DNA from 4 places in the Butyricicoccus sp. AM05-1 genome. Region 3 is predicted to be linked to each of the others. Evidence: predicted binding sites of a transcription regulator. Region 3 holds the regulator's gene; each other region holds the start of a gene.

Region 1 (4,743 bases), on a different contig from region 3:
CTGCCGCAGACAAGGAGGTACACTCTATGAAATTTCAACAGGTAATGGCATTTTTCCTCACCGGTGCAGTGGCACTCTCCATGAGCACCACCGCGCTCGCTGCCGACCTTCCGGATAACGTTGATACCACCGTATCCGCCACACAGACCGCCGATGAGCAGGAAAACAACCTTTACGCCAAGAACGACAAGGACCTGACCGATGCCGAGTTCGAGCAGAAATACGAGCTGCCGGAGAACTCGTGGTTCACGCCCGCAGTCCGCTATGTGATTGAGAACAACATCATGCTGCCGGCGGGTCATATCAACGGCAAAGAATATTTCCCGTGGTTCAATCCGGCGGAGAACCGCTGCACGGTTGCCGAAGCGATTTACAACAGTGCAAAGCTCGTTGACCCTGAACTGACTGCATCCTATGCGGGCATGGCCATCAAGGAAGCACCTGACTACAACCAGATTTATGAATCTGATCGTCCCGGCATGACATTCTGCTTTGAATCCGGCATTATGACCGGCGACAGCCAGCACTACCTGCGTCCCTATGACTCCATCTCCCGTCAGGAGTTCGCGGTAGTGCTGCAGCGCTACATTACGCTGCTCGAAAAGGCCGGAAAGATTACGGTTTCGACTGATACAAGTGTGAATACCGCGTTTACCGATGCTTCTTCGATCGCTCCGTGGGCGAAGGATGCCGTTGCGTTCTGTCAGACCAACAAGCTGATGAACGGCGACAATCACGGCGCATTCAATCCCAAGGGACAGATTAAGTCGGTTGAGCTGGCACAGGTGCTGTACAACCTGTCTCAGCAGATCAAATAATGTGCAAAACCACCTGTTATCACTGATAACAGGTGGTTTTTCTATGTCTTTGGGGCATCAATTTCACGTCACAGTTTTCAGTCAAAACGCGAATTGTAAAAATACGGTTTATCTGCTATAGTACAGATACCGAGAGACCGCTTCCGTGAAAGAGGTAACAGCTCATGAAAAAACGCATTGCATTCCTGCTGATCGTTCCGCTGCTGTGCGTGCTGGCTGCAAGTCTGAACATCAGCTATATGCCGACCGGCGGCCTGCTTTTTGTCAGCAGCACGCCGGACGATGAACTCACTGTCTGGCAGAAAACCATGCCTGACGGCACCAAAATCGCCGTTTACGACAGCGAAACCTCCATCGTATATGCGAAATACCACGGTTTGGCATACACCATCACCGAGATTCAGAAACCTGCGGACGGGCATTGGCTGCCGGAGTCCATTAAGGTCTACCGCGGTTCGTACACCTCTCCCGACAACACATAAGAGAACAGCCTCAGAGCGTGATTTTTGCACGCCTCTGAGGCTGTTTTATTTCATTCCATGATGGAAAATTCAATTTCTTCGACGGTATAGCCGTCCTCGATGATGGTCGGTGCGCGGAACAGGTCATCCTCGAGCGTATGCGGCAAATGCGCCAGACACAGGTGCAGCACGCTGCCGCCGCCCTCTCTCTGCGTGAGCAGCAGCCGTCCGCCGTGCGCCTGCGCGATTTGATTGACGAGCGGCAGGCCAAGACCAAGCGGTGTGCCGCCGCGCACGAGCGCCCGGTAATCGTCCATCGAGGTGGTGCGCCGCCAGCCGGAAAGCAGGTCATCGAACTTCGCAGGGTCCAGTCCCGGACCGGTATCGGCAACCGCAATCGTCACAAAATCCCGCGTATCGGTCAGCGAAACCGTGATTTCACCGTCCTCCGGTGTTACGCGCAGCGCATTTGTCAGCAGGTTATAGATTGCCGTACGCACCAGTCTCGTGTCAATGAGCGCGTCTGCGTGCTCCGGCACCTGTACGATGAATTTTGCACTGCCCGCAGGCGCATGCGTCTCAGCCTGCTGTACGGCATCGAGGCAGAGCGCTGACAGGTCGCAGCGCCGCAGAGAAAGCTGCTCGGTCAGCAGAGGGTCGTGCAGTAAATCCGAGTGCGTCAGCAACCGGTACAGCCGCATGCACTGTCGCCGCAGCCCGTCTGCCAGTGCAGGATCCTCCACCTGCTCGGCCTCGGCCATCAAAGCGCCCAGATAACGCGAGCTTTTGTCCTGAATGACCCGCAGGCTGCCGTCATAGGCGGCACGGTCGCGCCGCAGATACGCCAGCAGTGCACCGCCGCGGTGCGGGATCATTTCGACCGTGTAGACCGTTCCGTCGATGTCCTCCTCTGCGGTGCAGGCAGACTGTGTATTTATGCACCGGAGCAGTATATTCCGCGTGCTGCCGCTCAGGAACGGATCCAACTCCTCCATCGGGTGCAGACCGGAAAGCTGCTGTGCCGCGTCGCTGCACCGCTCAATACGCAGCGTATCGCTCACCGCGAACAGCGCCGCATGCCGCAGCTCGGTGCGCAGCAGCAGCTCGCGGACTGCGTTGCCGTCCAGCTGCGAAAAAAATGTGTCTTCCATCATTATCCTCCCAAAACACCGTGTAATTTTACCTTTGTACTGTGGGAAAGCTGCTGTCATTCTCGATCGTGTTTTCCTGCGTCCGGTATATGCTGCGCGGTATTTGGCATACTAATCTCTGTCTTCGCGGATGTGAAAAAACAGCACGGCGTGCGCTGTGCTTTTCTCATCCCGAAAATCGGGGGATTATACAAACCGAATCCCCATATTTTGTACGATGTGTTTATTATACCACTGCCGCTACTGTCATTGCAAAGAAAATTATACAAAAATACCGGTCGGAATGACAAAAAAATCACAAATATTACACCTTGCGGCAAACTGCGCATTTAGTGTATAATAAAAACATCAACAGAGAACTTCATCAAAACATTTAGGAGGAACACTGTAAAATGGGTATCAAAGTAGGTATCAATGGTTTTGGCCGTATCGGCCGTATGGTTTTCCGCGCTGGTCTGAAGAACCCGAACATTGAGTTCGTAGCGGTAAACGATCCGTTCATGACTCCGGACTACATGGCATACATGCTCAAGTATGACACCATGCACGGTCGTTACGACGGCACCATCGAGTATGATGACAACTCCATCACCGTTGATGGCAAGAAGGTTCTGTTCTTTGCAGAGATGGACCCGAAGAACATTCCGTGGGGCAAGGTTGGCGCTGACTACGTTGTAGAGTCTACCGGCGTATTCCTGACCAAGGAGAAGGCACAGGCTCACATCGACGGCGGTGCTAAGAAGGTTATCATGTCTGCTCCGTCCAAGGACGACACCCCGATGTTCGTAATGGGCGTTAACCAGGACACTTACACCAAGGATATGACCTTCGTATCCAACGCATCCTGCACCACCAACTGCCTGGCTCCGATCGCTAAGGTACTGGACGAGGCATTCGGCATCACCGAGGGCCTGATGACCACCGTACACTCTGCAACCGGCACTCAGAAGGTTGTTGACGGCCCGTCCAAGAAGGACTGGCGCGGCGGCCGTGCTGCTTGCGGCAACATCATCCCGTCCACCACTGGCGCTGCAAAGGCTGTAGGCAAGGTTTACCCGAAGCTGAACGGCAAGCTGACCGGTATCTCCATGCGTGTACCGACCCTGGACGTTTCCGTTGTTGACCTGACTGCTAACCTGGCTAAGCCGGCTACCAAGGAAGACATCTGCGCTGCTATGAAGGCTGCTTCCGAGAAGCCGCTGTCTGAGGGCGGCCTGAAGGGCGTTCTGGGCTACACCGAGGATGCTGTTGTATCTTCTGACTTCCTGGGCGACGAGCGCACCTCCATTTTCGACGCTAACGCTGGCGTTTACCTGACCGACACCTTCGTAAAGGTTGTTTCCTGGTACGACAACGAGTGGGGCTACTCCAACAAGCTGCTGATGCTCATCGAGCACATGGCAGAGGTTGACAACAAGTAATTGTTGCCCACTGGCGTAATACAGTGAATAGAAATACCCTTATTCTTCGGAATAAGGGTATTTTTTATCTCTTTTTGTTTCTGCTGATATGTGATTGACACGTTCGCTGTCTCGTGTTATAATTACTTCAAATTTAGACTATCTATTTTTGAAGAGGTGTTTTCATGAATCCATACATGGAATTTGCGCACAAGACCGATCTGGCATACAGTGCGCTGTGTCACTCGCTGTGCCGCGAACTCAAGCTGACACAGACGGCGTTTGACATCCTGCTGTTCCTTGCCAACAACCCCGGCCATGACACCGCCAGCGACATCGTGGAGCTGCGCCGGATCAAGGCGAACCTCGTATCAGTCAACGTCAACCGGCTGGTCGAGGAGGGCTATCTGCGCCGCGAGAGCATCCCCAGCGACCGCCGCAAGACCCGTCTGATATGTACCGACAAGGCGCTTCCCATCATCGACCGCGGCCGCGCATTGCAGGCGCAGTTCATCGACCGTCTGCTCTCCGGCATGAGTGATGAACAGCGGCAGGCGTTTGGCGATGCCGTCGGTGTCATCGACCGCAATCTCGACCAGCTCTTGCAGGAGGTGCGCTGATATGACGATGCTTTTCACCGTGCTCGTCACGTTTTTCGCCGGCATGGGCGCTGGCCTCGGCACCGGCTTCGCGGGCATGAGCGCCGCCGCCGTTATCAGCCCCATTCTCATCACCTTTCTGCACATGGACCCGTATATGGCGGTCGGCATCGCGCTCTCATCTGACGTACTGGCGAGCGCCGTTTCGGCCTATACCTACGGCAAAAACAAAAATCTGGATGTCAAAAACGGCCTGCTGATAATGCTCAGCGTGCTTGTATTCACCGTGGTCGGCAGCTATATCGCCAGCCTGC
Region 2 (4,743 bases), on a different contig from region 3:
TCGACGATAAGCGCATGAAGCGGGCCGGTCTGGATTACTGGCATCTGCTCGATGTGCGTATGTATAAAAATCTGGATGAATTTTTTGAGAAAAATCCGGACGGCCGCTACTTCTATGCGACAACAAAGGCGCCGCACGCCTATCATGAGGTGGAATACCGCGACGGCGACTACCTGATGTTCGGCAAAGAGACCCGCGGTCTGCCGGAAGCGCTGCTCATCGAGCACCCGGAACGCTGCGTCCGCATTCCCATGAGAGAGGGCGCGCGCAGCCTTAATCTGTCTAACTCGGTCGCTGTTATTGTGTTTGAGGCACTGCGGCAGACCGGCTTTGAAAATCTGAGACTTGCGGGACCGTTTCCGCAGGCATAAAGGAGTAAAGCATGGAAAAGATTCATATTTTGACCGATTCCTCGTCGGATATCCCACACGAGCTGGTGGAAGCCCACGGAATCGAGATCGTTCCGATCATGCTGACGCATGAGGGACGCAGCTTCCGCGAATATTACGACATCACATCCGAGGACTACTGCAGGCTGCTCGAGACCAGCAGCGAGATTCCCGGCACGGCCATGACTACGCCGACTGTATTCCTCGAGTCCTACAACCGTGCATTTGAGCGCGGCTGCACGCATCTGCTGGCAGTGCTCATCAACGGCGGCGGCTCGGGTACCTATCAGGCGGCCTGCCTTGCAAAATCCATGTTTGAGGAGGAGCAGGGCGAGGGCAAAATGACCATCGAGGTCATTGACTCCAAGACCTACACCTACATTTACGGACACATTGTTGTCAAGGCTGCCGAAATGCGCGAGCAGGGCGAGAGCTTCGACGCGATCGTCAGCGTGGTAAAGAGCCGTCTTAACCGCGTGGAAGCCTACCTCGGCGTGTACAGCCTCAAGTTCCTCAAGAAGTCCGGCCGTATTTCGGGCGGCGCGGCTTTCGTGGGTGAGGCGCTCGGTCTCAAGCCCATCAGCCATGTGTATGACGGTGCGGTAAAGGTGTGTGACAAGGTGCGCGGTGAGAAGGCACTCGTTGCCGGAATGAGCAAAAAAGTCTCCGCCCGTGTGGTGCAGCCGGATAAGCAGACGGCTATCCTGCTCTACGGCGATGTACCCGCCGAGCGTCTGGATGAAATGGAAAAGCGTCTGCGTACCGAAATTGGATTCCGCGATGTGGAACGCGTAGTGATCGGTCCCTCGGTTCTGACAAATACTGGTCCGCTGGCGATGGCTGTAGCGTATTATGGAACGCCGCGGGATTGATGCAAAAATTGTGAATGTTGTTTAATATTTCGCAACTTTTTGGCGAAAAACGCAAAAATCCTCTAAAAGCGAGTTGGAATGTGATGATTTTCACAATTTTGCTTGCGAATGACACGAATTACGAGTATAATTCTGTATTGGAAACGGAATTATTGTAGTAATAACAACCGTGCTTTTGTTCCTTATCGTAACTTTATAATACATCTTAAAGGAGAGGGATATTTATGCAGTATAACAAGAAGAGCGTTGAGGATATCGACGTATCCGGCAAGAAGGTAATTGCCCGCTGCGATTTTAACGTACCGCAGGACGAGAACGGCAACATCACCGACGACAAGCGCATCCGTGCTTCGCTGGAGACCATCAACTACCTGCTGGATCACAACGCTGCTGTAATCCTGTGCTCGCACCTCGGCCGTCCGAAGGGCGAAGTAAACATGAAGTATTCGCTGGCTCCGGTCGCTAAGCGCCTGAGCGAGCTGCTTGGCAAGGAAGTCAAGCTGGCAAAGGACGTTGTAGGCGAGGACGCTAAGAAGCTGGCCGCTGAGGTTAAGCCGGGCGAGGTCGTTCTGCTTGAGAATGTTCGCTTTGAAAAGGGCGAGACCAAGAACGACGCTGCGCTGGCAAAGGCTATGGCTGACATGGCTGACATTTACGTCAACGACGCATTCGGCACCGCACACCGTGCACACGCTTCCACCGCAGGCATCGCAGATTACCTGCCGGCTGTATGCGGCTTCCTGATCAAGAAGGAAATCTCCATCATGGGCAAGGCTCTGAGCGACCCGGCTCGTCCGTTCGTTGCAATCCTGGGCGGCGCTAAGGTTTCCGACAAGATCGGCGTTATCGAGAACCTGATCGACAAGTGCGACACCATCATCATCGGCGGCGGCATGGCCTACACCTTCTCCAAGGCAAAGGGCGGCGAGATCGGCACCTCTCTCTGTGAGGAAGACAAGATCGAGCTGGCACTCGGCCTGCTCAAGAAGGCTGCTGACAAGGGCGTTAAGCTGCTCCTGCCGGTTGATACCGTTTGTGCAGATCACTTCGGCGCGGACGCTGCTCCGGTCGTATACGAGGCTGGCAAGATCCCGGCTGACATGATGGGCATGGACATCGGCCCGAAGACCGTAGAGCTGTTCTCCGAGGCTGTTAAGGACGCAGGCACCGTTGTTTGGAACGGTCCGATGGGCGTATTCGAGTTTGACACCTTCGCAGTCGGCACCAAGGCTGTTGCCAAGGCAATCGCTGAGAGCAAGGCTGTTTCCATCATCGGCGGCGGCGACTCCGCAGCTGCTGTTGAGAAGCTGGGCTTTGCTGACAAGATGACCCACATCTCCACCGGCGGCGGTGCTTCTCTGGAGTTCCTCGAGGGTCTGGAGCTGCCGGGCATCGCATGCCTGCAGGACAAGTAAGTCCATTAGGAACGCTTTATATCGGAGCGCGTTCTGTTGAGCGCTCCGTATAAATACATAAAGATTTAAGACGGAAATGTCCGTCCGAATGTTTGAAAGGGGTAAAACCAACATGAATCGCAGATATCGTAAGACCATTATCGCCGGCAACTGGAAGATGAACAAGACTCCGGCAGAGGCAAAGGCTCTGATCGAAGAGATGAAGCCGCTCCTGTCCAAGACCAAGTGGTGCGAGATGGTTCTTTGCGTACCGTTTACCGATATTCAGGCTGCTGTAAAGGCTGCTAAGGGCTCCAAGATTGCAATCGGCGCTGAGAACATGCACTTCGAGAAGTCCGGCGCTTTCACCGGCGAGATCTCCGCTGACATGCTCAAGGAGCTGGGCGTTAAGTACGTTATCATCGGCCACTCCGAGCGCCGTCAGTACTTCAACGAGACCGACGAGGCTTGCGGCAAGAAGGTTCAGGTCGCTCTTGAGAACGGTCTGCGCCCGATCCTGTGCGTAGGCGAGTCTCTGACCGAGCGCGAGCAGGACGTTACCATGGAAGTTATCCGCAAGCAGATCAAGATCGCTCTGCAGAACGTAGCTGTTGAGGACATCAAGAAGGTCGTTATCGCTTACGAGCCGATCTGGGCAATCGGTACCGGCAAGACCGCTACCGCAGAGCAGGCTAACGAGGTTTGCTCCGCTATCCGTGACTGCCTGCGCGAGAAGTACGGCGCACGCGCTGCACGCGGCATCACCATCCAGTACGGCGGTTCTATGAACGCGAAGAACGCTTCCGAGCTGCTGGCTCAGCCGGACGTTGACGGCGGCCTGATCGGCGGTGCCTCCCTGAAGAGCGCTGACTTCGCTACCATCGTAGAAGCAGCTAACCAGTAAGATAAGGATACGGGAAAGGGAAACGCTCCCTCACCGTTTTGCGGAGGGGGACATGGTGCATATCGTGTCCCCTTTTATTCTCTTATCGTTCGCTTCTGTAAAGGAGTTTTATCAGTATGAAAAAAACCACTATGCCGGGCATGCCGGAGGTAGAGGTAGTCGAGATCAAGACTTCCGCACCGGTTAATGTTCTGGCAGATCCGGCTCCTGCAAAAAAGCCGGCGGCAAAGCGTAATCGCAAGACCGCTGCTAAGACTGCCGAGGAGAAAAAGCCGGCAGCAAAGCGCGGCCGCAAGCCCAAGGCAGCCACCGCTGCTGCCAAGAAGGCAGAGGGCCCGAAGAAGCCGACCGCTCTGATCATCATGGACGGCTTCGGCCACCGCGAGGAGACCAAGGGCAACGCCATCGAGGCTGCTAAAAAGCCGAATCTCGATAAGATTTTCGCAGAGAACCCGCTCACCTATATCGGTGCATCCGGTCTGGACGTTGGTCTGCCGGACGGCCAGATGGGCAACTCCGAGGTTGGCCACACCAACATCGGTGCAGGCCGCATTGTATATCAGGAGCTGACCCGCATCACCAAGGCTATCCAGGACGGCGATTTCTTCGAGAATCCGGCTCTGATGAGTGCTATCAACCAGTGCAAGTGGTTCGATTCCACCCTGCACATTTTCGGTCTGCTGTCTGACGGCGGTGTGCATTCCCACATTGACCACATGTTTGCGCTGCTTGAGCTGGCACGCCGCAATGGTCTGCGCAAGGTTTGCTTCCACTGCTTCATGGACGGCCGCGACACGCCGCCGCAGTCCGGTATCGAGTATATCGACCGCCTGCAGGCCAAGATCGACGCTGTCGAGGTCGGCTGCATCGCAACCGTATCCGGCCGTTACTATGCAATGGACCGTGATAACCGCTGGGATCGTGTGCAGAAGGCGTACAACGCCATTGCACTCGGCGAGGGCGAGCACGCTGCTACCGCACACGAGGCCATGGAGCAGTCCTACGCAAACGGCGTAACCGACGAGTTCGTTGTTCCGGTTATCGTTACCGAGGGCGCGACCGTCAAGGACGACGACGCGATCATCTTCGCAAACTTCCGTCCCGACCGTGCACGTGAGATCACCCGTGCATTCGTTGATCCGGAGTTCACCGGCTTTGAGCGCGTACAGCCTAAGATTCACTAC
Region 3 (4,743 bases):
TTCGAAGGCAGGCAACGGCATCTGCCATCAGGTACATCTGGAGCGCTTCGGCGCACCGGGCAAGACCCTGATCGGTTCGGACAGCCATACGCCGACCGGCGGCGGCATCGGCATGCTGGCGTTCGGTGCCGGCGGTCTGGATGTTGCAGTCGCAATGGGCGGCGGTGCGTACTACATCCCGATGCCGAAGATGGTCCGCGTCAACCTGACCGGCAAGCTGTCGCCGTGGGTATCTGCGAAGGACGTTATTCTGGACGTACTGCGCCAGATGACCGTCAAGGGCGGTGTCGGCAAGATCGTAGAGTACGCAGGCGAGGGCGTAAAGACCCTGTCCGTACCGGAGCGTGCCACCATCACTAATATGGGCGCTGAGCTGGGCGCTACCACCTCGATCTTCCCGTCCGATGAGGCGACCAAGAAGTTCCTCGAGGCACAGGGCCGCGGCGACGTATGGGTACCGCTGTCCTCCGACCCGGACGCAGAGTACGACGAGGAGTACACCGTAGACCTGTCCGCACTGGAGCCGCTGGCTGCTATGCCGCACATGCCGGATAACGTCAAGAAGGTATCCGAGATCGGCGAGATCAAGGTAAACCAGTGCTGCATCGGTTCGTGCACCAACTCCTCTTACTACGACATGATGAAGGTTGCCTCCATCCTCAAGGGCAAGACCGTAAGCCCGGAGGTTTCTCTGACCATCAGCCCCGGCTCCAAGCAGGTGTTCAACATGCTGGCGCAGAACGGCGCTCTGGCGGATATCATTTCGGCCGGTGCGCGTATCCTTGAATGCGCTTGCGGTCCCTGCATCGGCATGGGCCAGTCGCCGGAGTCCGGCGGCGTATCGCTGCGTACCTTCAACCGCAACTTTGAGGGCCGTTCCGGCACCCAGGATGCACAGATCTTCCTCGTCTCTCCGGAGGTTGCAGCAGCGTCTGCACTGACCGGTGTGCTGACCGATCCGCGCACCCTCGGTGAGATGCCGGAGATCGAAATGCCCGAGCATTTCACCATCAACGACAACATGATCGTAAAGCCGGCCGAGAATCCGGCTGAGGTTGAGGTCGTTCGCGGTCCGAACATCAAGCCGTTCCCGCTGGGCAAGGCACTCGAGGCATCCTACACCGGCAAGGTCGTTCTCAAGACCGAGGACAACATCACCACCGACCACATCCTGCCGGCCGGCGCAAAGCTGCTGCCGTACCGCTCGAACGTGCCGTACTACTCCAACTACTGCTTCATCAACGTCGATCCGGAGTTCCCGTCCCGCTGCAAGGAGCAGGGCGGCGGCGTAATTGTCGGCGGCGCAAACTATGGTCAGGGCTCGTCCCGTGAGCATGCAGCGCTCGTTCCGCTGTATCTGGGCGTAAAGGCCGTACTGTGCAAGTCCTTCGCACGAATTCACAAGGCAAATCTGGTCAACTCCGGCATCATCCCGCTGACCTTTGCCGATCCGGCGGATTACGATGCAGTCAATCTGCTGGATGAAATCTCTCTGCCGAACGTGCTCGAGGAAGTGAAGAACGGCGAGCAGGTCACCGTTGTTTGCGGCGGCAAGACCTTCAAGGCCGACTGTGAGGTTTCCGAGCGCCAGCGTCACGCACTGCTTGCAGGCGGTACGCTGCTGTACGCACGTCAGCAGAGCAAGTAAGTCAAGACGTTATGCCGGCCGGAGAGCCAAGTGGGTTCTCTGGTCGGACTTGACAGCCATATTTTCTTTTGTTAAAATAATATCAATGGTGTAGGAGGACAAAACCATGTCTATCGACCAGTCTGTTCTGGATAAATTTGAGGCAGTTGTAGAGAGCCAGCGCAAGCGTATCATGGATATGAAGGAGCAGGACGATTTTATTGATTACTCCAAGCTGGACAAGCTGATCATCGGCGTGTGCGGCGGCGACGGCATCGGCCCGATGATCACCGGCATGGCCCAGCATGCGCTGGAGGTTCTGCTGGCAGACAAGGTAAAGGCCGGCAAGGTGGAGTTCCGCGTGATCGACGGTCTGACCATCGAGCGCCGTGCTGAACTCGGCTGCGCAATCCCGCCCGACGTTATGGAAGAGCTGAAGAAGTGCCACGTTATCCTGAAGGGCCCCACCACGACCCCGCGCAAGGGCGATCCGTGGCCGAACGTAGAGTCCGCAAACGTTGCAATGCGCAAGGGTCTCGACTTGTTTGCCAACGTGCGCCCGGTAAAGGTGCCGGAGCTGGGTATCGACTGGACGTTCTACCGCGAGAACACCGAGGGCGGCTACGCTGTCGGCTCTCAGGGCGTACAGATTGATGACGATCTGTTCATCGACTTTACCGTAGCTACCTCGCAGGGCTGCGAGCGTATCGCTCGTCTGGCCTTCGACTATGCGCGCAAGACCGGCAAGAACCGCGTTTCCTGCGTCACCAAGGCGAATATTATCAAAACCACCGACGGCAAGTTCCTCGATACCTGCCAGAAGGTAGCCAAGGAGTATCCGGAAGTACAGTTTGACGACTGGTACATCGACATCATGACCGCAAAGCTGCTCGATGACAAGCGCCGCCGCGACTTCAAGGTCGTTGTTCTGCCGAACCTGTACGGCGACATCATCACCGACGAGGCTGCTGAGATTCAGGGCGGTGTCGGCACGGCAGGCTCTGCCAATATCGGCAAGCGCTATGCGATGTTCGAGGCAATTCATGGCTCTGCGCCGCGTATGGTACAGGAAGGCCGCGCAAAGTACGCGGATCCGTCCTCCGTACTGCGTGCAGCTGTTATGCTGCTTGAGCACATCGGTGAAATCGAACTGGCGAAGAAGCTCGACCGCGCACTTGATATCTGCATGGTAGAGGAGCGCAAGGTTGTTGTTACCGGTCGTGATACCGGTGCAACTGCACAGGAATTTACCGATTATGTGCTGGATACCATCGCTAAGTTGTAATTTACACGAGAAATAGAATTTGAGAGAGGGAGAGGGTCTGTGGAACACAAGCAAGAGGTTTCCAAAGCGGTAATTCAGCGATTGCCTCGCTATTATCGGAATATTTGTGAGCTGAAGGCTGAAGGGGAGCAGCGTATCTCCTCCAAAGCACTGGCAGAGCGCATGGGACTGACCGCTTCGCAGATTCGTCAGGACTTTAACTGCTTCGGCGGCTTTGGTCAGCAGGGCTACGGCTATAATATCGACAAACTGCAGGAGGAGCTGGGTGCGATCATGGGTCTGCGGACCGGCCGCACGGCGATTCTGCTGGGTGCCGGCAACCTCGGTCGTGCACTGCTTAATAACTTTAACTTTTCTGCCAGCGGCTTTGAACTGCTGTGTGCGTTTGACGCAAATCCGCAGCTCATCGGTCAGCGCTTTGGCGGCCATGAGGTACGCAGCGCGGATACGCTTGCGGAGTTTATTGAGCGCAACAAGCCGGATGTGGCGGTGCTCACCATTCCGCGCGGAGATGCCCCGCGTATCGCACACGGTCTGGTAGAGCGCGGTATCCGCGGTCTGTGGAATTTCACCGGCGAGGACCTTCATTTGGAGGGACTGGGCGTTCCGGTCGAAAACGTGCATCTGTCGGACAGCCTGATGACACTGTGCCATCTGGTCGGCGCAGCAGACGAGGGAAGAGAGCAGAACCTGTAAAACGAAAGGGAGTATCTTTTGATACTCCCTTTTTTGTGTGAAAAAAGCCGCTATCCAATGGATGAGCGGCTTTGGTATTACATTTTGTCCAGATAATACGGTGTTGTCTGGTACACATAGTAGTTGACCCAGTTGGTGTAAAACAGGTTGGCATGTGCCTTCCAGGTCACCAGTACGTCCTCGTTGGGATCATCGTTGCGGAAGTAATGGCGCGGCACCTCCGGGTTCATGCCTTTGGCCAGATCACGCTCATACTCCTTTTTGAGCGTGTCGGCGTCGTACTCGCCGTGACCCAGCACAAAGATCTGACGGCCGTTCATTGCCTCTACGATGTGCACACCGGCTTCGTGCGACTCCGCGAGAATGGTCAGACGATCATTTTTGCGGATGTCGGCGGCACGCACCTCGGTGTGGCGCGAGTGCGGTGCGCAGAAGATATCATCGAAGCCGCGCAGCAGCGGCTCCTTCGGCAGCAGAACATGGTGCTTGAAAATACCGGACATTTTCTCGGGCAGCATGTACTTCGGAATACCGTAGTGATAATACAGACCGGCCTGCGCACCCCAGCAGATGTGCAGCGTGGAATGAACGTGCGTTTTAGTCCAGTCCATGATCTCGGTCAGTTCCTTCCAGTATTCGACTTCCTCAAACGGCATGGTCTCTACCGGCGCACCGGTGATGATAAAACCGTCATATTTCTGGTCGCGGATATCGTCGAACGTCTTGTAGAAGGTGAGAAGATGATCCTCCGGCGTATTTTTGGAATGGTACGTTTCGGTCTGGATCAGATCGACCTCGATCTGGATCGGCGTGTTGGATAAACAGCGCAGGATCTGGGTTTCGGTAATGATTTTCAATGGCATCAGGTTGAGTAAACCGATGCGAAGAGGACGAATGTCCTGTGTCGCGGCACGGTGTTCGGTCATAACGAAAATGTTTTCGCTCTCCAATACGGCGCGTGCCGGCAGACTGTCGGCTATCTTGATAGGCAAGCCGACACCTCCTTTTTCTCTTCACAAATCTTTATATAATATATTCAGTATAGCAGATTTACGGCGGTATCTCAAGGGGTTGCATAAAATGCAGAAAAATGAAAAATAGTTATTGACAAAACAGGGGGAACGATGGTATCCTG
Region 4 (4,743 bases), on a different contig from region 3:
CATCCCGCTTGCGGTGCATGCCGTGCTGCCCAATCAGCTGCCGCTTGCCGAGAGCGACCTGTGCGTGCTGCTCTCCAACGCACTTGAGAATGCGATTCACGCATGCAGCGAGCGCGCAGACGGTGTTCCCGGACATATTGAGGTGCAGGCCTACGAAAAATCCGGAAAGTTCTTCCTGCAGGTTGTCAACGACTGCACGCAGCCGGTGCAGTTCAGCCACGGCGTGCCGGTCTCCGACCGCGCCGGACACGGCATCGGTGTGCACAGCATTTGCAGCATCGTCGAGCGATACGGCGGTGTATACAGCTTTTCGGTTAAGAATCAGCAGTTTATTCTGCGTATCTCTCTTTAATCACATAAGAAAAAACGCTCTGTTTTCACAGAGCGTTTCAGCTTGTCGAAAAAGTCAGATTTCTATTTTGTGCTTCGTGCGACAGCACGTATAAAATAGAATTTGCGCAGCAAATTCATAAAAACCGGGGGCGTGTACCTCGGTTTTTATACAAGGGAAGAAAAAATGTTTCCGGAGGACGCGGTTTTTCTTCAGCATTCGATCGAAAGCGTGGTTTCGATCGAGAGGCTGCTCGAAAAACGATAGTTTTTCGACAGCCTCAAACGCTCTGTTTTCACAGAGCGTTTTCTTATAAACAGTAGCAAACACCGTGCGGAACTGTAGTTCCGCTGACAGCATTTTATCTCTTATTGGAGCGCTTCCAGATACGCATCTTCTCCGCTTCCTGAATCAGCTGCTCACGAAAATCCGGATGCGCAACCGAGATCAGAGCCTCTGCACGCTGCCATGCAGTCAGACCCTTGAGGTTTACCTTGCCGTACTCGGTGACAAACCAGTGCGCGCACGGACGGGCATCGGTAACGACCGATCCGTTCTCGAGCGTCGGACGAATACGGCTCTCGAGCGTGCCGTCCTTCTTCTTAAAGGTGGACGAGCAGCAGATAAAGCTCTTGCCGCCCTTGGACAGATACGCGCCCAGAACGAAGTCCAACTGACCGCCTGCACCGGAAATCTGCTTGACACCGGCACTTTCTGCGTTCATCTGGCCGAACAGATCCACATCCACGATATTGTTGATGGAAATGAAGTTGTCGATCTGTGCGATGGTGCGCGCATCGTTAGTATAGGATACCGGTGCAGACATGCACTCCGGATTATCATTTACAAAATCGTACAGCTTCTGGGTGCCTGCGCCGAACGCGAACACCTGACGGCCGCGGTCGATGGCCTTCTTCGAGCCGTTGATCTTGCCTGCACGGGAGATGTCAACGAAAGCGTCAACGTACATTTCAGTATGAACGCCGAGGTCCTTCAGGTCGGACTCCGCGATCATCGAGCCTACGGTATTCGGCATGCCGCCGATGCCCAGCTGCAGGCACGCGCCGTTCGGGATTTCCTCCACGATCAGCTTTGCAACCGCCTTATCAACCTCGGTCGGCTCGCCGCCTGCGCCCATCTGCGGCATTTCGGTGTCGCTCTCAACGATCATATCCACCTGCGAAATGTGAATGCCGTCCTCAAAGCCACCAAGGCAGCGCGGCATATACTTGTTGACCTCAACGATGATAACATCGGATACATCGCAGATGGCTTTCAGGTGCGAAGCCTGCGGACCGAAGCTGAACCAGCCATGTGCGTCCATCGGCGCCACCTGAATCATGGCTACATTGACATGACGGACATTCTCGCGGTACCAGCGCGGCATCTCGGAGTAGCGCAGTGCGCTGTAAAAGCCGAAGCCCTCCATGCATGCCTTGCGCTCAATGCCGGACATGTGCCACGAGTTCCAGGTGATCTTATCGGCTGCATCCGGAATATCGAATACCGCCGGTCGGCGCATGAGTACGCCGCCGCGGAAGTTTACGTCCTCCAGCTCGCCCATGCGGGCAGCAAGTGCCTTGTCCAGTGCAACAGGCGTACCCGTACACCAGCCGTAGTCTACCCAGTCACCCGATTTAACAACTTTAACGGCTTCATCCGCCGTTGTCAGCTTCTGCTGATACAGTGCAGTATAATCCACGCTGATTCCCTCCGTCTTACTTGTTCTTCATTGTTTATTCTTTAACAATCATGCTTACTTATGATTATAATCTCTTTTTTGGTACAGGTCAACACAGGTTCGCAAAAAAGAGTGAGAATCCGTTCCAACCGCTCCCCGCCCTCTTTTCCATATATTTCACCCTGTTATTTTAGATTTTGCACAAAATACCGCCCGATTATCCTTCAAAAATGCTGAAAATCTGCATGAAAATCAGGGGTTGATTTTCTGCGCTAAAGTGTTATAATAGTAAACAAGATATGAACCGAATTACAGGAGGTTTTCTAAAAATGAAGACGAAGAAACTTCTCGCACTGCTGATGGCAGGCGCAATGAGTGTATCCGTGCTGTCCGGCTGCGGCGGCTCTGCTGCCAAGACCGACGACTCGAGTGCCGATGCGGCTGATACCTCGGCTTCCGCTGAGAGCGATGTGGATTATGTAAAGAGCAACGGCAAGCTGGTTATCGGCATCACGGATTTCGCACCGATGGATTATAAGGAAGACGGCTCGGACGAGTGGGTCGGCTTTGACGCGGACATGGCAAAGGCTTTCGCTGAGAGCCTGGGCGTAAAAGCTGAGTTCATCGAGATCAACTGGGACAACAAGATCATGGAGCTGGATTCCAAGGGCGTTGACGCTGTTTGGAACGGCATGACCCTGACCGATGAGGTCAAGACCTCCATGAACTGCTCCGACCCGTATGCAACCAACGCACAGGTTGTTGTTGTTCCGTCCGACAAGGCCGACGCTGCCAAGGACATCGAGTCCATCAAGGATATGACCTTCGCGGTTGAGTCCGGCTCTGCCGGTGAGGCTGCTGCACAGGCTGCCGGTCTGAATGCAACCGCAGTTCAGTCTCAGGCTGACGCACTGATGGAGGTTGCCGCAGGCACCTCTGATGCCTGCGTGATCGACCTGCTGATGGCAGGCGCTATGATCGGCGAGGGCACCAGCTACCCGAACCTGACCTACACCGTAAACCTCAACGAGGCCAACGGCGAGGAGGACGAGAACTACGTTGTAGGCTTCCGCAAGGGTTCTGACCTGACCGAAGCATTCAACAACTTCTACAAGGGCGCCTACAAGGACGGCATTGTTCTTTCCTTCGCTCAGAAGTACGGCGTACAGGAAGCAATCGTAGATCCGGAGGCTTAATCTCCCATTCCCCAGTTCAATATAAGGCAGAAGGCGGACTACCGTCTTCTGCCTTATGTATCACAGGAAATAAAGTAAAAAAGAGGTAAAGAGGAAACGACATGTTTGCCAATGTAACACTCAGCCTGATGGGCGGCTTTGTTACCACCGTACAGCTTTTCTGCCTGACGCTGGTATTCGCTCTGCCGCTCGGCCTGCTTATCAGCTTCGGCTCGATGAGCCGCATTACTCCGCTGCGCGCACTCATCAAAATCATCGTCTGGATCGTCCGCGGCACACCGCTCATGCTCCAGATCATCATCATCTACTATGGCCCTGCTCTGGTGTGGGGAATCAAGCTGCCGCGCTTCACCGCTGCGCTGGTGGCGTTCGTCATCAACTACGCCTGCTACTTCTCGGAGATCTTCCGCGGCGGCATTCAGGGTATCCCGAGCGGCCAGTATGAGGCCGGTCAGGTGCTCGGCATGACCAAGAGCCAGATCTTCTTCAAGGTAACGCTGCTGCAGGTCATCAAGCGCGTTATCCCGCCGATGGGCAACGAGTTTATCAACCTTGTTAAAGATACCGCACTGGCGCGTACCATCGCGGTGTACGAGGTGCTGTGGGCAGGCGAAAAGTTCGTCAAGAACCCTGGCATTATCTGGCCGCTGTTCTACACCGCCGTATTCTACCTGCTGTTCAGCGGCATTCTGACCCTGCTGTTCGGCTGGATCGAAAAGAAAATGGATTACTTTAAATAAGGAGGAGCCGTTATGCCTATTCTGGAGGTACAGCACCTTTATAAGAACTTCGGCTCTACCAAGGTGCTCAAAGACATCAGTTTTACATTGGAGCGCGGCAAGGCGCTTGCCATCATCGGCTCGTCCGGCTCGGGCAAGACCACGCTGCTGCGCTGCCTGAATTTTCTCGAAACCCCGAATGAGGGTAAGATCATCGTAAACGGCGAGACACTGCTCGACGCTGCCGACCATGCCGCCAAGAGCGATGCGCAGATTCGCAAGAACCGTCTGCACTTCGGCATGGTGTTCCAGTCGTTCAATCTGTTCCCGCAGTACACCGCACTCGAGAACGTCATGCTCGCTCCCCTGCTGCAGGCCAAGGAACGCCCGGACTACAAGCAGAAAAAACGCGAGATTCACGAGCAGATCGAGCACCGCGCCATCGAGCTGCTCGAGATGATGAGCCTCGAGGGCCGCATGAGCCACTATCCACACCAGCTGTCCGGCGGTCAGCAGCAGCGTGTAGCCATTGCGCGTGCACTGGCGCTCAAGCCGGATATCCTGTGCTTCGACGAGCCGACCTCGGCGCTTGACCCCGAGCTGACCGGCGAGGTGCTGCGCGTTATCCGCTCACTGGCGGACCAGCACACCACCATGATCATCGTCACCCACGAGATGGCATTTGCCCGCGATGTGGCCGATCATGTCGTATTCATGGACGGCGGCACCATCGTTGAGGAGGGCACGCCGACAGAGGTATTTGAAAATGCACATAACGAGCGAACCCGCGCATTTTTGAGCCGTTTTTCGCAAAAC

The links. The regulator Rex, encoded in region 3, represses fermentation and respiration genes when NADH is low (regulators of the CRP and FNR family bind a similar motif). The targets are predictions, from matches to a motif close to ATTGTTAANNNNTTAACAAT.
Region 1: a site for Rex is predicted at 2,713-2,732, ahead of gap (type I glyceraldehyde-3-phosphate dehydrogenase). Genes of this name have one in related genera too.
Region 2: a site for Rex is predicted at 1,339-1,358, ahead of DW088_RS05150 (phosphoglycerate kinase). Genes of this name have one in related genera too.
Region 4: a site for Rex is predicted at 2,063-2,082, ahead of DW088_RS06505 (butyryl-CoA:acetate CoA-transferase). Genes of this name have one in related genera too.

Annotation. Positions count from the first base shown of each region.
Region 1 is NZ_QUDG01000011.1:61,478-66,220, forward strand. Features, by position in the region: gene DW088_RS13230 (S-layer homology domain-containing protein) at 27-818, shown strand; gene DW088_RS13235 (hypothetical protein) at 983-1,300, shown strand; gene DW088_RS13240 (sensor histidine kinase) at 1,351-2,430, opposite strand; gene gap (type I glyceraldehyde-3-phosphate dehydrogenase) at 2,823-3,851, shown strand; gene DW088_RS13250 (MarR family winged helix-turn-helix transcriptional regulator) at 4,016-4,450, shown strand; gene DW088_RS13255 (sulfite exporter TauE/SafE family protein) at 4,452-4,743, shown strand, end outside.
Region 2 is NZ_QUDG01000002.1:251,205-255,947, reverse strand. Features, by position in the region: gene trmL (tRNA (uridine(34)/cytosine(34)/5-carboxymethylaminomethyluridine(34)-2'-O)-methyltransferase TrmL) at 1-371, shown strand, start outside; gene DW088_RS05155 (DegV family protein) at 383-1,261, shown strand; gene DW088_RS05150 (phosphoglycerate kinase) at 1,486-2,676, shown strand; gene tpiA (triose-phosphate isomerase) at 2,789-3,559, shown strand; gene gpmI (2,3-bisphosphoglycerate-independent phosphoglycerate mutase) at 3,676-4,743, shown strand, end outside.
Region 3 is NZ_QUDG01000010.1:203-4,945, reverse strand. Features, by position in the region: gene DW088_RS12295 (aconitate hydratase) at 1-1,648, shown strand, start outside; gene DW088_RS12290 (isocitrate/isopropylmalate family dehydrogenase) at 1,755-2,912, shown strand; gene DW088_RS12285 (redox-sensing transcriptional repressor Rex) at 2,952-3,608, shown strand; gene metA (homoserine O-acetyltransferase MetA) at 3,686-4,600, opposite strand.
Region 4 is NZ_QUDG01000003.1:110,652-115,394, forward strand. Features, by position in the region: gene DW088_RS06495 (sensor histidine kinase) at 1-352, shown strand, start outside; gene DW088_RS06505 (butyryl-CoA:acetate CoA-transferase) at 693-2,033, opposite strand; gene DW088_RS06510 (transporter substrate-binding domain-containing protein) at 2,342-3,208, shown strand; gene DW088_RS06515 (amino acid ABC transporter permease) at 3,310-3,948, shown strand; gene DW088_RS06520 (amino acid ABC transporter ATP-binding protein) at 3,961-4,743, shown strand, end outside.